Regions from separate parts of the Mesorhizobium sp. P2_A12 genome, predicted to be linked through region 1. Evidence: predicted binding sites of a transcription regulator. Region 1 holds the regulator's gene; the other holds the start of a gene.
The links. Region 1 encodes PhoB, which activates phosphate uptake and scavenging genes when phosphate is short. Its sites were predicted from a motif close to TGTCATNNANCTGTCAT; they were not measured.

Region 1 (6,747 bases):
CACGGTGCCGCCGGTGCTGAAAGAGTCCGCCTACGGCATCGGTTGCACGACCTGGGAAGTGACCCGCCGCGTGGTCATTCCCTACACAAGGATCGGCATCATGGGCGGCGTCATGCTCGGCCTCGGCCGTGCGCTCGGCGAAACCATGGCGGTGACCTTCGTCATCGGCAATGCGCACCGCATCAGCACCTCGCTGTTCGCGCCGGCAACGACGATCTCCGCGACCATCGCCAACGAATTCACCGAAGCCGTCGGCGATCTCTACACCTCTTCGCTGGTAGCGCTCGGCCTGATCCTGTTCGTCATCACCTTCCTGATCCTCGCCATCGCACGCTACATGCTGATGCGCATTGACGCCCGCACGGGAGCCTGACCGATGTCGACAGCCACATCGCTTCATCAGAGCCGCAAGAGGAAGAATTCCGTGATGATGACGCTGTGCGTCGCCGCCGCGGGCATCGGACTTGCCTGGCTGGCGCTCATCCTCGGCGCGCTGCTCTACAAGGGCCTGTCCGGCGTCAATCTTGCGGTGTTCACCGAAATGACGCCGCCGCCCGGCGATGCCGGCGGCCTGCTCAACGCCATCTACGGCAGCATCGTGATGACCGTCATCGGCGTCGTCGTCGGTACACCGATCGGCGTGCTGGCAGGCACCTACATGGCCGAATACGGACGCTTTTCGAAGCTCACCACCGTGGTGCGCTTCATCAACGACATCCTTTTGTCGGCGCCGTCGATCATCATCGGCCTGTTCGTCTACGAACTGATGGTCCGGCCGATGGGGCATTTCTCGGCGATCGCCGGCGCTGTCGCGCTTGCCATCCTGGTCATCCCGGTCGTCGTTCGCACCACCGAGGACATGCTCAACCTGGTGCCGAACGCGTTGCGCGAGGCCGGCACCGCGATCGGCGCGCCGCGCTGGGTGGTGATCAAGTCGGTCGCTTACCGCGCCGCCCTTTCAGGCATCGTCACCGGCATATTGTTGTCGATCGCCCGTATCTCCGGCGAGACGGCGCCGCTGCTCTTTACAGCGCTCAACAACCAGTTCTGGTCGAGCAATCTCAACGCGCCGATGGCCAGCCTGCCAGTGACCATCTTCCAGTTCGCTCTCAGCCCTTACGAGGAATGGCAGCAACTGGCCTGGACCGGTGCACTCATCATCACATTGACGGTTCTCGCGCTCAGCATCTTTGCTCGCAGCCTGACCGGACGCAGAGAGGACAAATGAGCCAGATGTTGTCTCCAGACATGACGATCGCCGCCGAGGCAATTGCCGGCAAGGCCAAGATCGAGGTCAAGAACCTCAACTTCTACTACGGCCAGAGCAAGGCACTGAAGGACATCACGCTGTCGCTGCCCGAGCGCAGCGTCACCGCCTTCATCGGACCTTCGGGCTGCGGGAAGTCGACGCTGCTGCGCGTCTTCAACCGCATCTACGAGCTCTATCCCAAGCAGACCGCCGAGGGCCAGGTGCTGCTCGACGGCCAGAACGTTCTCGATCGCTCGCAGGACCTCAACCTGCTGCGGACCAAGATCGGCATGGTGTTCCAGAAGCCGACTCCGTTCCCGATGTCGATCTATGAAAACATCGCTTTCGGCGTCAGGCTCTATGAGAAGATCAGCAAGTCAGAGATGGACGGCCGTGTCGAGCAGGCGCTGAAGCGCGCCGCACTGTGGACCGAAGTCAAGGACAAGCTCAACGCAAGCGGCCTCAGCCTCTCCGGCGGCCAGCAGCAGCGACTCTGCATCGCCCGCACCGTGGCGGTGAAGCCGGAAGTCATCCTGCTCGACGAGCCGGCTTCGGCGCTTGACCCGCTGTCGACCGCCAAGATCGAAGAGCTGATCGACGAGTTGCAAGCCGACTACACGATCGTCATCGTCACCCACAACATGCAGCAGGCGGCGCGCGTGTCGAAGCAGACGGCCTTCATGTATCTGGGCGAACTGGTCGAGTTCGACCGCACCGAGAAGATCTTCACGTCGCCCCGCGAGAAGCGCACGCAGGACTACATCACCGGCCGCTTCGGCTGAGCTCAGGCATACGAGGACTAAGATCATGGGCGAACACACAGTCGCTTCTTTCGACGAGGATCTCGGACAGATCAGCAGGCTGATCCGCGACATGGGCGACCTCGCCGGCTCGATGGTCGGCGGCGCCACCAAGGCGCTGTTGAATTCCGACAACGCCCTGGCGCAGCGCGTCGTCTCCGACGATGCGATCATGGACGCGCGCCAGCGTGAACTCGACGACCGCGCCATCACACTGATCGCCAAGCGTCAGCCGATGGCCGACGATCTGCGCCACGTCGTCGGTTCGATCCGCATGGCCGGCGACCTCGAGCGTATTGGCGACCTTGCCAAGAACATCGCCAAGCGCGTCGGCACCGTCGGCCTCAGTGTCACCCCGCGCGACCTGTCGCACTCCATCGACGCAATGGCGCAGCTGGTGCTGATCCAGGTGCAGGGCGTCATCGAGGAATATACGGCGCGCGACGCGGCGGCGCTGGCGAAGCTGCGCGCCGACGACGAGCGCATCGACGTCAAATACACCTCCGTGTTCCGCGAACTGCTGACCTACATGATGGAAGACCCGCGCAACATCACCGCCTGCACGCATCTGTTGTTCTGCGCCAAGAACCTCGAACGCATCGGCGATCACGTCACCAACATCGCGGAAAATGCATATTATGTTTTGACCGGTACGCAGCTGCCCGCCAATCGTCCGAAGCAGGACGAGACGGCAATGTCCGCGCCGGCGGCATGACGGCAGGGGTGACCAGTCGATGATCGCGCCACGCATCATGGTGGTGGAGGATGAGGAGCCGCTGGGTGTGCTGCTCCGCTACAATCTGGAGTCCGAGGGCTACCAGGTCGAGGTGGTGACGCGCGGCGACGAGGCCGAGATCCGGCTGCAGGAGAACGTCCCCGACCTTCTGGTGCTGGACTGGATGGTGCCGGCGGTTTCCGGAATCGAACTCTGCCGCCGGCTAAGGATGCGTCCCGAGACCGAGCGGCTGCCGATCATCATGCTGACCGCGCGTGGCGAGGAAAGCGATCGTGTGCGCGGCCTCTCGACAGGCGCCGACGATTATCTGGTCAAGCCGTTCTCGACGCCGGAGTTCATGGCCAGGGTCAAGGCGCTGCTGCGCCGCGCCAAGCCGGAAGTGCTGTCCAGCGTGCTCAAGGTCGGCGACATCGTGCTCGATCGTGAATCGCACAGGGTTTATCGCAAGAAGAGCGAGATTCGGCTCGGACCGACCGAATTCCGCCTGCTCGAATTCATGATGCGCCATCCCGGCCGTGTGTTCTCGCGCAGCCAGCTGCTCGACAATGTCTGGGGCGAGACGATCTACATCGACGAACGCACGGTCGACGTGCATGTCGGTCGGCTGCGCAAGGCGGTCAACAATGGCCGCATGCCCGATGTCATCCGCACCATTCGTGGGGCGGGCTACGCAATCCGGGAAGATTAGGGATATGCTGATATTCAGGTGATGCCGGCCTGTGAACGGCAGTTTCCTGCGCTTCCGGTACTCACGGATCAAATGTCCGCTCCGTTCCGGTTCTCGGAACCCGCCATTCTCGACTCGGCCTAACCTGAATCTCAACACATCCAGGCGCGTTATTCACGCAACGTTCTTGCCGCCGAGGCCGGATCTCGCCTGCGTGCCCGGCGCGAAAATCTCCTGGTCTACGAAGGTCAGCGCCCGCGTGGCGCAGCCTTCGCGGATCAGTGGCAGTTCGTTCGGTTCGGTGTCGAAGGAAATCGATTGCGAATGCTGGCCGCCGGCGGTCTGCGCAATCGCCTCGCGCAATGCCGGCTCGATCAGGTCGAAGGCGGCGGCGCTGACACCGACCATGGCGACGGGCGCCGGATCGATCAGCGCGAACAGGCTGCCGAGACCGTAGCCGAGTGCCTCGCCGGCCTTGCGATAGGCCTCGCGCTCGGGTCCATCCCTCTCGCGGGCCGCGGTCGCCAGCGCGCGCATGTCGGCGTCACTGACATCGGCCACCGGTTCCGCGTCCTCGCTCATCTGCCTTGCGTTCCGCCAGATGGCATAGTTGCCGGCATAGGCCTCGACGCAGCCCCGCCGCCCACAGCGGCACAGCGCGCCGTGCGGCCGATGGATCATATGGCCGAACTCGCCGCCCGAGGAATGGGTGCCAGTGAACAACTCGCCCTTCAACACCAGGCCCATGCCGATGCCGTGCGACAGCAGGATGGCGATGAAGTCGTCGCGGTAGCGATCGGGGTCGCGCCAGCGCAACGCGATCGCCATCATGTTGCAGTCGTTCTCCATGGTGGCGGGGATGCCGAACTCGTCCTCGAGTATGTCGGCGAAGGCGATGTCGGTGTGCGGCGTGATCGGTGACCACAGCATGGCGCGGGCACGCGTGTCGGTGATGCCCTGGATCGCCAGCGCGATGCGGGCGACACTGCGGACGTCGAGGTCGGGGTCTTCAAGACGACGCCGTACGATGGCAACGCATTCACCGACCAGCGCGTCGCGCGACATGGTCAGCGTGTCCAGCCGGCGCTGTTCCTCGGCGATCACCTGGCCGGCATAGTCGATGACGGCGACCGAGAGGAAGTTCAGTGACAGCACCACGGTCATCACCGCCGCCGCTTCCGGATTGAGGCCGAGGCCGACCTGCGGCCGGCCGCGTTTGAGCGAGCCGGCCTCGCTCGGCTTGCTCTCAGTCAGGATGCCTTCGCCGATGAGGTCGGAGGAGATCGCCGATATGGTCGAATGGCTGAGGCCCGTGGTCGCGGCGATCTCGGTGCGGGACGGCTGTCCGGCGCGGCGCACGGCCGCAATCACCATCGCCCGGTTGCGGCGGCGCAGATCGTCGTGGCGGATTCCGACCGACATGTTTTTTCACATCCTCCCGGTCGCCGCAGCCTTTCGTGCCTCCCGAAGGCCATCAGCGAAGCCTGAATGCGCGACGCTTCAGGCACTTGCTTCTGCGCGTGTCGTTGCCCCGAAACCGCTGCGGACTTTTGGGGCGACATGCGCGAAGCCAAATTCTGGCAGAACCCCACCATCATGTCATTATTTATTCCGGAGCTCGAAAAAAACTCGGAGAGACGTCAAAATCCATCAGAATCGATGTTGACAGCGTTCGGGCGTTGGATCACTATTTTTTCGAGGCTCGAAAAAATAGAGCCTCTGTGCCGGCCTACGGGTCAGTTTGGTCGCGCCATACGCGGCGCAGGGAGGATATTATGAAAAAATTCACAGCCGCCATCCTGGCGGGTGTCGCCATGTCGCTGACGCTGGTGTCGGTCGCGCAGGCGAAGGACAAGGTCATCGGCGTTTCGTGGTCCAACTTCCAGGAAGAGCGCTGGAAGACCGACGAAGCGGCGATGAAGAAGGCCATCGAGGCGGCTGGTGACAAATACATTTCCGCTGATGCGCAGTCCAATCCGGGCAAGCAGCTCACCGACGTCGAGAGCCTGATTTCGCAAGGCGCCAACGCGCTGATCGTCCTGGCGCAGGATGCCTCGGCCATCGGCCCGGCGGTCCAGAAGGCGCTGGACGAAGGCATTCCGGTCGTCGGCTATGACCGGCTGATCGAGAACAAGAACGTGTTCTACCTGACCTTCGACAACAAGGAAGTCGGCCGCATGCAGGCCCGCGAAGTGTTCAAGGTCAAGCCGGAAGGCAACTACGTCTTCATCAAGGGCTCGGGCGCCGATCCGAATGCCGATTTCCTGTTCGCCGGCTCCATGGAAGTGCTCAAGGCAGCCATCGATAGCGGCAAGATCAAGAATGTCGGCGAAGCCTATACGGATGGCTGGCTGCCCGCCAATGCCCAGAAGAACATGGAACAGTTCCTCACCGCCAACGACAACAAGGTCGATGCCGTGGTGGCAGCCAATGACGGCACCGCCGGCGGCGTCGTCGCCGCGCTGACGGCGCAAGGGCTGGCAGGATCGGTTCCGGTGTCCGGCCAGGACGGCGACCATGCCGCACTGAACCGCGTTGCACTCGGCACACAGACCGTGTCGGTGTGGAAGGACGCACGCGAACTCGGCAAGAACGCTGCCGAGATCGCCTCGCAGCTGGCCGCTGGCACTGCCCTGGACAAGATCCCGAACGCCGTGAAGTTCACCACGCCCGGCGGCAACGAGACCAACTCGCTGTTCCTGACCCCGATCGCGATCACCAAGGACAATCTCAACGTCGTCATCGACGCCGGCTGGATCAAGAAGGACGAAGTCTGTGCAGGCGTCGCCGCCGGCACCGTCGCGGCCTGCAACTAAAACCGAACGGGATCCCGGTTCGATCTCAGCGCCGCGGGCCCGGGGGCGGCGGCGTTTCTCAAGGGGCATTCCGCTTCAAATGATCGCGGAAAGCAAATAGCATCGTGTTTCCGGCATCCGCGCCAGACGGCAAACCGGTGGGAGGACTTCATGACCGACACGGCCTCTAACACGCCTGCCGCGAATGCGCCCGCAGACCGGGCGCGTGCGTCCGAATTGAGCGCCGTCGGACGCTTCCTCAAGGCAACCGAACTCGATACGCGCATGCTTGGCATGGTCGGTGCGTTACTGGTCATCTGGGTCGGCATCCATATCCTGTCGGGCGGACTTTTCCTGACGCCGCGCAATCTCTGGAACCTGTCGGTGCAGACTTCCTCGGTCGCGATCATGGCGACCGGCATGGTGCTGGTCATCGTCATGCGCAACATCGACCTTTCGGTTGGTTCCGTCGAAGGCGTGATCGGTATGATCATGGGTGT
Region 2 (6,747 bases), on a different contig from region 1:
GGAAGAGCCCGGCTGAAACAGTGCCGGGCTCTTTTGCGTATGGATGAGCAGGAGGCGGGCGGTCTGTGTCGCGCCAGGGTGCGTTTTGCAAGGCCGCCATTCATGAAAAAGCTGGGACGTTTTCTAGGCCTGCTGTTGATCGTCGTTGCGCTCGCTGTGATGCTGGGCACTCTCGTGCCGCGGCCGACATGGCGGGCGGCGGCCGCCGCCAATCCCGCCACCACGCGCCACATCCTGGTGCTGAACAACCCGATCCACACCGACATCGCCATCCCGGTCGACGACAGGGTGCGCCAGCGGTTCCATTTCCTGGTTGACGCCGGGATCCCGGTCGATAGCCCGGAGGTTCGCTACATCGTCGTCGGTTGGGGTGGTCGCTCCTTCTACCTGGAGACGCCGACCTGGTCCGAACTCAAGGCGGTTCCGGTGATGAAGGCACTGACCCTCGACGCGTCGGTCATGCATGTCGATGTCGCCGGCGCCATCGTCGAACCGCATCCGGATGTTGCAGGCTTCGACATCGGCGAGGATCGTTTTGCGGCGCTGCTCGATTTCATCGATGCGAGTTTCCAGCGGGGGCCGCAAGGCCCGCTTCTTGTTCCGGGCGCGGCCTATTCCAGCTTCGACCGCTTCTATGAAGCCAACGGCCATTTCAACGCGCTGGTCGGCTGCAACACCTGGACGGCGGCAGCCTTGCGCACTGCCGGCTTGCGAACCGGCTGGTGGAACCCGCTGCCGGCTTCGCTCGGTCTGTCGCTGCGGCTTTATAACTAACTCCGTCCTACGGGCTGGTATCCGGGCATGCCCAGATTTCAGCGCCGGATGATTTTCTGCGGCTGCCAGCCATAAAGCCAGTCCAGATCGGCGGCGAGCTTTTCGGACGAGCGCATTTTCAGGAACAGATTGCGCGCGATGGAGACGGGTCCCGAAGCATGCCAGGCGAGGCGGTTGAGGGCGCCACGACGGGCGACCCTGGCAACGCGCGGCCGTCGTAGGTTCTCCCAGATTTGAAGGCTTTGTGCCGGATCGGCGGGCAAGTCTGCAACGACATCTGCAAGCATCGCCGCATCCTCGATCGCCATGGCGGCCCCTTGCGCCGCGGACGGCGTCATCGCATGCGCCGCATCGCCGATCAGCGCCATGCTGTCGCTTGTCCAGGGCTGTTTGCTGTCGACCGTATGGATCGGCCACGCCATCCATGCGCCGACTTCCTCGATCAGACGGGCAAGTGCTGCTGCAGTTCCGCGCATGGCACCGGTCAAGATCCTGGTGTCGGCGTTCCCGGACCAGCCCTCGGCCATGCGTTCGCCTTTGGTGAAGGCGACAAGATTGAAGGCAGCACCTTTGCTGACGGGATAGGCGACCATGTGGAAGCCGGGATGCAGGAAGGTGGTGACGCAATTGGTGGCGCCGATCGCGGCAAAGGCTTGTCCGGCAGCGCTGTCGGAGGGAATGGTTGCACGCCAGGCCAGTTCGCCCGAAAAGTGACTTCTCGGCGAGGCCGCGCCCTTGGCTGTATCGACAAGCCCGCGCACGAACGACCAGACGCCATCGGCGCCGACCAGCAGCAAGCCCTCGGCCTCGACGGTCTCGCCGGCCATCTCGGCAGCCACGGTGACGCCATGGCTGCCTTTGGCAACGCCGCTGACATGTGCGCCGGGAGAAAGAACAATGCTCGGCATCTCGGCAACGCGCGCAGTCAATGCACTCTGCAGGTCAGCCCTGTGTGCAACGAGATAGGGTGCCTGCCAGCGGGCCTCGGCGGCTTGTCCCAGCGGCACGCGGGCCAGTTCGCGCAACGTCGCGGCGTCCTTCAACACCACCGCTTCCGGCCGCACCGCTGCCGGCAGCAGCCGGTCGAGCACGCCGAGCTGGCGAAGAATGCGTGTCGCGTTGGGAGAAAGCTGGATGCCGGCGCCAGCCGCTTCCAGGCGCTGCGCTTGTTCGAACACCTGCACGGGGTAGCCGCGTTCGGCGAACGCCAGCGCGGCGGTCAGCCCGGCGACGCCCGCCCCGGCGATGACGATTTGCCGGGACCGCGTGTCGTCCATCGGGCTTGCCGCGAAGGAATCAGGCGGCTTGGTCGATGTAGATACAGCCGGCAGGCAGCGTTTCCGTCGCCTTCAGCTTGGACGAATAGCGATAGAGCGTCGAGCAATAGGGGCAGACTTTTTCGTTGTCGTCGCCCATGTCGAGAAACACATGCGGGTGGTCGAAAGGCGGGTTGGCGCCCGTGCACATGAATTCCTTGACGCCGATGTCGATCGCCGGGTGGCCCGCATCGTTCTGAAAATGGGGAATGGAACCGCCTGCCATCGTCGTCTCCTTAACGCAGTCTCTTCTGCATCTGGATCATAACCGGCCTCTTTGCAAGTTCGATGAAATCAAACTGTCGCAAAAGCCTGTCAGAGGATAAGTTAAGCCGGTTAAGGCAATGACCCCGAAAACGGAATCGGTTTACGGAGAGGGTCAGGCCTCGCTTCAGGGCACCTGCGGCGCATCCGAGAAGGTTGCGTCACTCGGCGGCGGAGCGTGAGGGAAGAGCAGGAAAAATGAACGAACTGAAGCCGGTGCAGAGCGAATTCGTGAATGTCGAGGTGGCTCGTCCGGAGGGCGGCAACCCGGATCGCTTCGTCAACCGGGAGTTTTCCTGGCTGCAGTTCAACCGGCGCGTTCTCGAGGAGTCGCTGAACCTCAATCACCCGCTGTTGGAGCGCGTTCGCTTCTTGTCGATCTCGGCGGCCAATCTCGACGAGTTCTTCATGGTCCGCGTCGCCGGTCTTGCCGGCCAGGTGCGCGAGGGCATCACGCTGAAGAGCCCTGACGGCCGCACCCCCGAACAACAGCTCGAACAATTGCTGCGGGAGGTCGAACGGCTGCAGGAAGACCAGCAGAAGAGCCTTTCGGCGCTCATCGTGCTGCTCAACAAGGAAGGCATCGAGAGCATCACGCGTGACGCACTGACCAAGGACGAAAAGATCTGGCTGGAAGACCATTTCCAGGAGCAGGTGTTTCCGGTGCTGACCCCGCTGTCGATCGACCCGGCGCATCCGTTCCCGTTCATCCCCAATCTCGGTTTCTCGATGGCGCTGCAATTGCGCCATCGCAAGAACGGCGAAGAGATGAGCGCGCTTCTGCGCCTGCCGGTGGCGCTGAAGCGCTTCATCCGTCTGCCGGACCGCAAGCACCATGTCCGCTTCATCCCTCTGGAAGAGGCGGTCGGCCTTTACATCGGCAAGCTGTTCCCGGGCTACGAGGTCAAGGGCTCCGGCACGTTCCGCATCATCCGCGACAGTGATATCGAGGTCGAGGAGGAGTCCGAGGATCTGGTGCGCCTGTTCGAGACGGCGCTGAAGCGCCGTCGCCGCGGGTCGGTGATCCGCATCGAATTCGACGTATTGATGCCCGCCGAACTGCGCGATTTCGTTGCCGGCGAGCTAGGCGTATCGTCGAGCCGCATCAGCGTTCTGACCGGTCCGCTGGCACTCAGCCAGATTTCCGAGATCGTCGCCGTACCGCGCGACGACCTCAAGTTCACACCCTACAATCCGCGCTTTCCCGAGCGCATCCGCGAGCATGGCGGCGACTGCTTCGCCGCCATCCGCGAGAAGGACATCGTCGTCCATCACCCCTACGAATCCTTCGATGTGGTGGTGCAGTTCCTGCGCCAGGCGATGGCCGATCCGGAAGTGGTGGCGATCAAGCAGACGCTTTACCGCACTTCCAACGACAGCCCGATCGTGCGCGCGCTGGTTGATGCCGCCGAGGCCGGCAAATCGGTGACCGCGCTGGTCGAGCTCAAGGCGCGTTTCGACGAGGAAGCCAACATCCGCTGGGCGCGCGACCTGGAGCGCGCCGGTGTACAAGTCGTGTTCGGCTTCCTCGAGCTGAAAACCCATGCGAAAATGTCGCTGGTGGTGCGGCGCGAGGACGGCAAGCTGCGCAACTATGTGCATCTCGGCACCGGCAACTACCATCCGGTCACCGCGCGCATCTACACCGATCTGTCTTTCTTCACCACCGACCCGACGATTGCCCGCGATGTCGCCCAGCTCTTCAATTTCATCACCGGCTACGCCGAGCCGACGGATGAAATGCGGTTGGCGATCTCGCCGTTCACGTTGAGAAGCCGCATCTTGAAGCATGTTGCCGACGAGATTGCTCATGCGGTGGAGGGGAGGCCGGCGCGCATCTGGATGAAGATGAACGCGCTTGTCGATCCGATCATCATCGATGCGCTCTATGACGCCAGCCGTGCCGGCGTCGAGATCGACCTCGTCGTGCGCGGCATCTGCTGCCTGCGGCCGCAGGTGCCGGGCCTGTCGGAAAATATCAGGGTCAAGTCGATCGTCGGCCGCTTCCTGGAACACAGCCGCATCTATTGCTTCGGCAATGGCCATGGGCTGCCATCGGACGAGGCGATCGTCTACATCTCGTCGGCCGACCTCATGCCGCGCAATCTCGACCGCCGCGTCGAAACAATGGTGCCGATCACCAATCCAACTGTGCATGAACAGATCCTGGGCCAGATCATGCTGGGCAACATCATGGACAATCAGCAAAGTTTCGACGTATTGGCTGATGGAACCTCCCGGCGCGTCGTGCTGGAGGAGGGCGAGGAACCGTTCAACGCGCAGGAATATTTCATGACCAATCCGAGCCTGTCGGGACGGGGTGACGCGCTGAAGTCGCATGCGCCCAAGCGCATCGCGCAGTTCAAGCGCCGCAAGAAGAACGCCGCAGCGTCCACCTGATGCTGTCTGATTCCCAGGGCCGGTTACAGGACCGCCGACCGCTATCCATCATCGACATCGGGTCGAATTCGATCCGTCTCGTCGTCTATGAGGGGCTGGCGCGCTCGCCGACCATGCTGTTCAACGAAAAGATGCTGGCCGGCCTCGGCCGCGGCATCGTTTCCACCGGCAAGCTCGACCCCGAAGCGGTGACGCGCTCGATGGAAGAGTTCCGCCGCTTTCGCGCGCTCTCCGACCAGGCCGGCGCCGAGCACATGTATGTTCTGGCCACCGCCGCGGCCCGCGAGGCGATCAACGGTCCCGATTTCATCCTTCGCGCCGAGGACGTGCTCAAAACCGAGATACGTGTGATCAGTGGCCGCCAGGAAGCCTATTATTCGGCGCTCGGCGTCATTTCGGGCTTCCACCCGGCCAATGGCATCGCCGGCGATCTGGGCGGCGGCAGTCTGGAACTGGTCGACGTCAACGGCGAGGCGATCGGCGACGGCATAACGCTGCCGCTGGGCGGCCTGCGCCTGCAGGACATGGCGAAGAACTCGCTGACCCAGGCGGCCAAGATCACGCGTGACGAACTGTCGAGAGCCAAGCTGTTGAAAGGCGGGCAGGGCAGGCCTTTCTACGCGGTCGGCGGCACCTGGCGAAATCTCGCCCGGCTGCACATGGAAATGACCAATTACCCACTTGGCGTCATGCACCATTACGAGATCAGCGCCGAAAGTGCGACGAACTTCCTCAAGCAGGTGGCCAAGGCCGAGATCGAGAAGGTCAAGGGCATCGAAGGCGTTTCGAAGAACCGCCGTTCTCTGCTGCCTTATGGCGCCATCGTGCTGCAGGAGATCATGGCGGCGATGCAGCCGTCGAAGATCATCGTCTCGGCGCTCGGCGTGCGCGAGGGCTTTCTCTATTCGCTGCTCGACCAGGCCGAGCAGAAGGCCGATCCATTGATTTCGGCGTCGGAGGAACTCGCCCGGCTGCGCTCACGCTCCGTCACCCATGCGCATGAACTTGTCGACTGGACCGCCAGGACCTTTGCCGCCTTCGGCATCGACGAGACCGAGGACGAGGCGCGCTATCGCCACGCCGCCGCATTGCTGGCCGACATCGGCTGGCGCGCGCATCCCGAATATCGCGGCAAGCAGTCGCTCAACATCATCGCTCATGCGTCCTTCTTCGGCGTCGACCATCCCGGCCGTGCCTTCCTGGCACTGGCCAACGCCTATCGTCACGACGGCATCTTCAACGAAGCGATCGCGCCCGAAATCAAGGCGCTTGCTTCGCCGCGTTACCTGGAGCGGGCACGCGTGCTGGCGGCGATGATGCGCGTCGTCTACCTGCTCACGGCGTCGATGCCCGGCATCATGCCCCGGCTGAAATGGGAACAGCGCGGCAACGGCGTGCTGGCGCTGGTCCTGCCTGCATCGCTGGCCGACCTCTATGGCGAACGGCCGGCCGGCCGCCTGGCGCAACTGGCAAGGATAACCAACCGCCGGCTGGTGCTGGCCGTCGAGGGCGGCCCGAGCGTTTCGGTGAAATAGAGCGTATCGGTCAAGTAGGCCTTACGCCGAACCGCGCCCGTCGGCCGACCAGGCACCCGCGCCGGCCATCGCCAGCGCCAGGGAGCCGCCCGATATGGCGATGTCCTTCATCAGCATCTGCGAATGCAGGAAGGCGAGCATTGCGTCGTCGCCGCCCTGGCCGTAGTGGCCGATGAAACCAGCGACGATGCAGAAGGCGGCGAGCAGCAGCGCGGTGATCCGGGTCTGGAAACCGGCCAGGATGAGCAGCCCGGCGATCAGTTCGAACAAGCCGGTGCCCCAGGCTGCAAGGGTCGGCAGCGGCAGGCCGAGGCTGGCGAAATAGCCCGTCGTGCCGGCAATGTCGGAAAGCGCGTGGAAGCCGGAGGGTACGAACAGGGCGGCAAGCAGCAGCCGGGAAAGCAGAAGCAGTGCGTTTCGTGGCATGCTTACCTCCGTTGTCGGTCGAGCCGGCTGGT

Region 2: AC1DZU_RS18595 (RNA degradosome polyphosphate kinase) is a predicted target of PhoB. The motif match lies at 2,380-2,396, and genes of this name have one in related genera.

Annotation. Positions count from the first base shown of each region.
Region 1 covers NZ_JBFUCU010000004.1:529,546-536,292, forward strand. Annotated here, with positions in the region: gene pstC (phosphate ABC transporter permease subunit PstC) at 1-373, shown strand, start outside; gene pstA (phosphate ABC transporter permease PstA) at 377-1,228, shown strand; gene pstB (phosphate ABC transporter ATP-binding protein PstB) at 1,225-2,031, shown strand; gene phoU (phosphate signaling complex protein PhoU) at 2,057-2,764, shown strand; gene phoB (phosphate regulon transcriptional regulator PhoB) at 2,784-3,473, shown strand; gene AC1DZU_RS12925 (ROK family protein) at 3,627-4,874, opposite strand; gene xylF (D-xylose ABC transporter substrate-binding protein) at 5,228-6,268, shown strand; gene AC1DZU_RS12935 (sugar ABC transporter permease) at 6,419-6,747, shown strand, end outside.
Region 2 covers NZ_JBFUCU010000008.1:17,371-24,117, reverse strand. Annotated here, with positions in the region: gene AC1DZU_RS18610 (TIGR02117 family protein) at 103-774, shown strand; gene AC1DZU_RS18605 (FAD-dependent monooxygenase) at 813-2,051, opposite strand; gene AC1DZU_RS18600 (zinc-finger domain-containing protein) at 2,071-2,316, opposite strand; gene AC1DZU_RS18595 (RNA degradosome polyphosphate kinase) at 2,553-4,754, shown strand; gene ppx (exopolyphosphatase) at 4,754-6,289, shown strand; gene AC1DZU_RS18585 (DoxX family protein) at 6,311-6,715, opposite strand.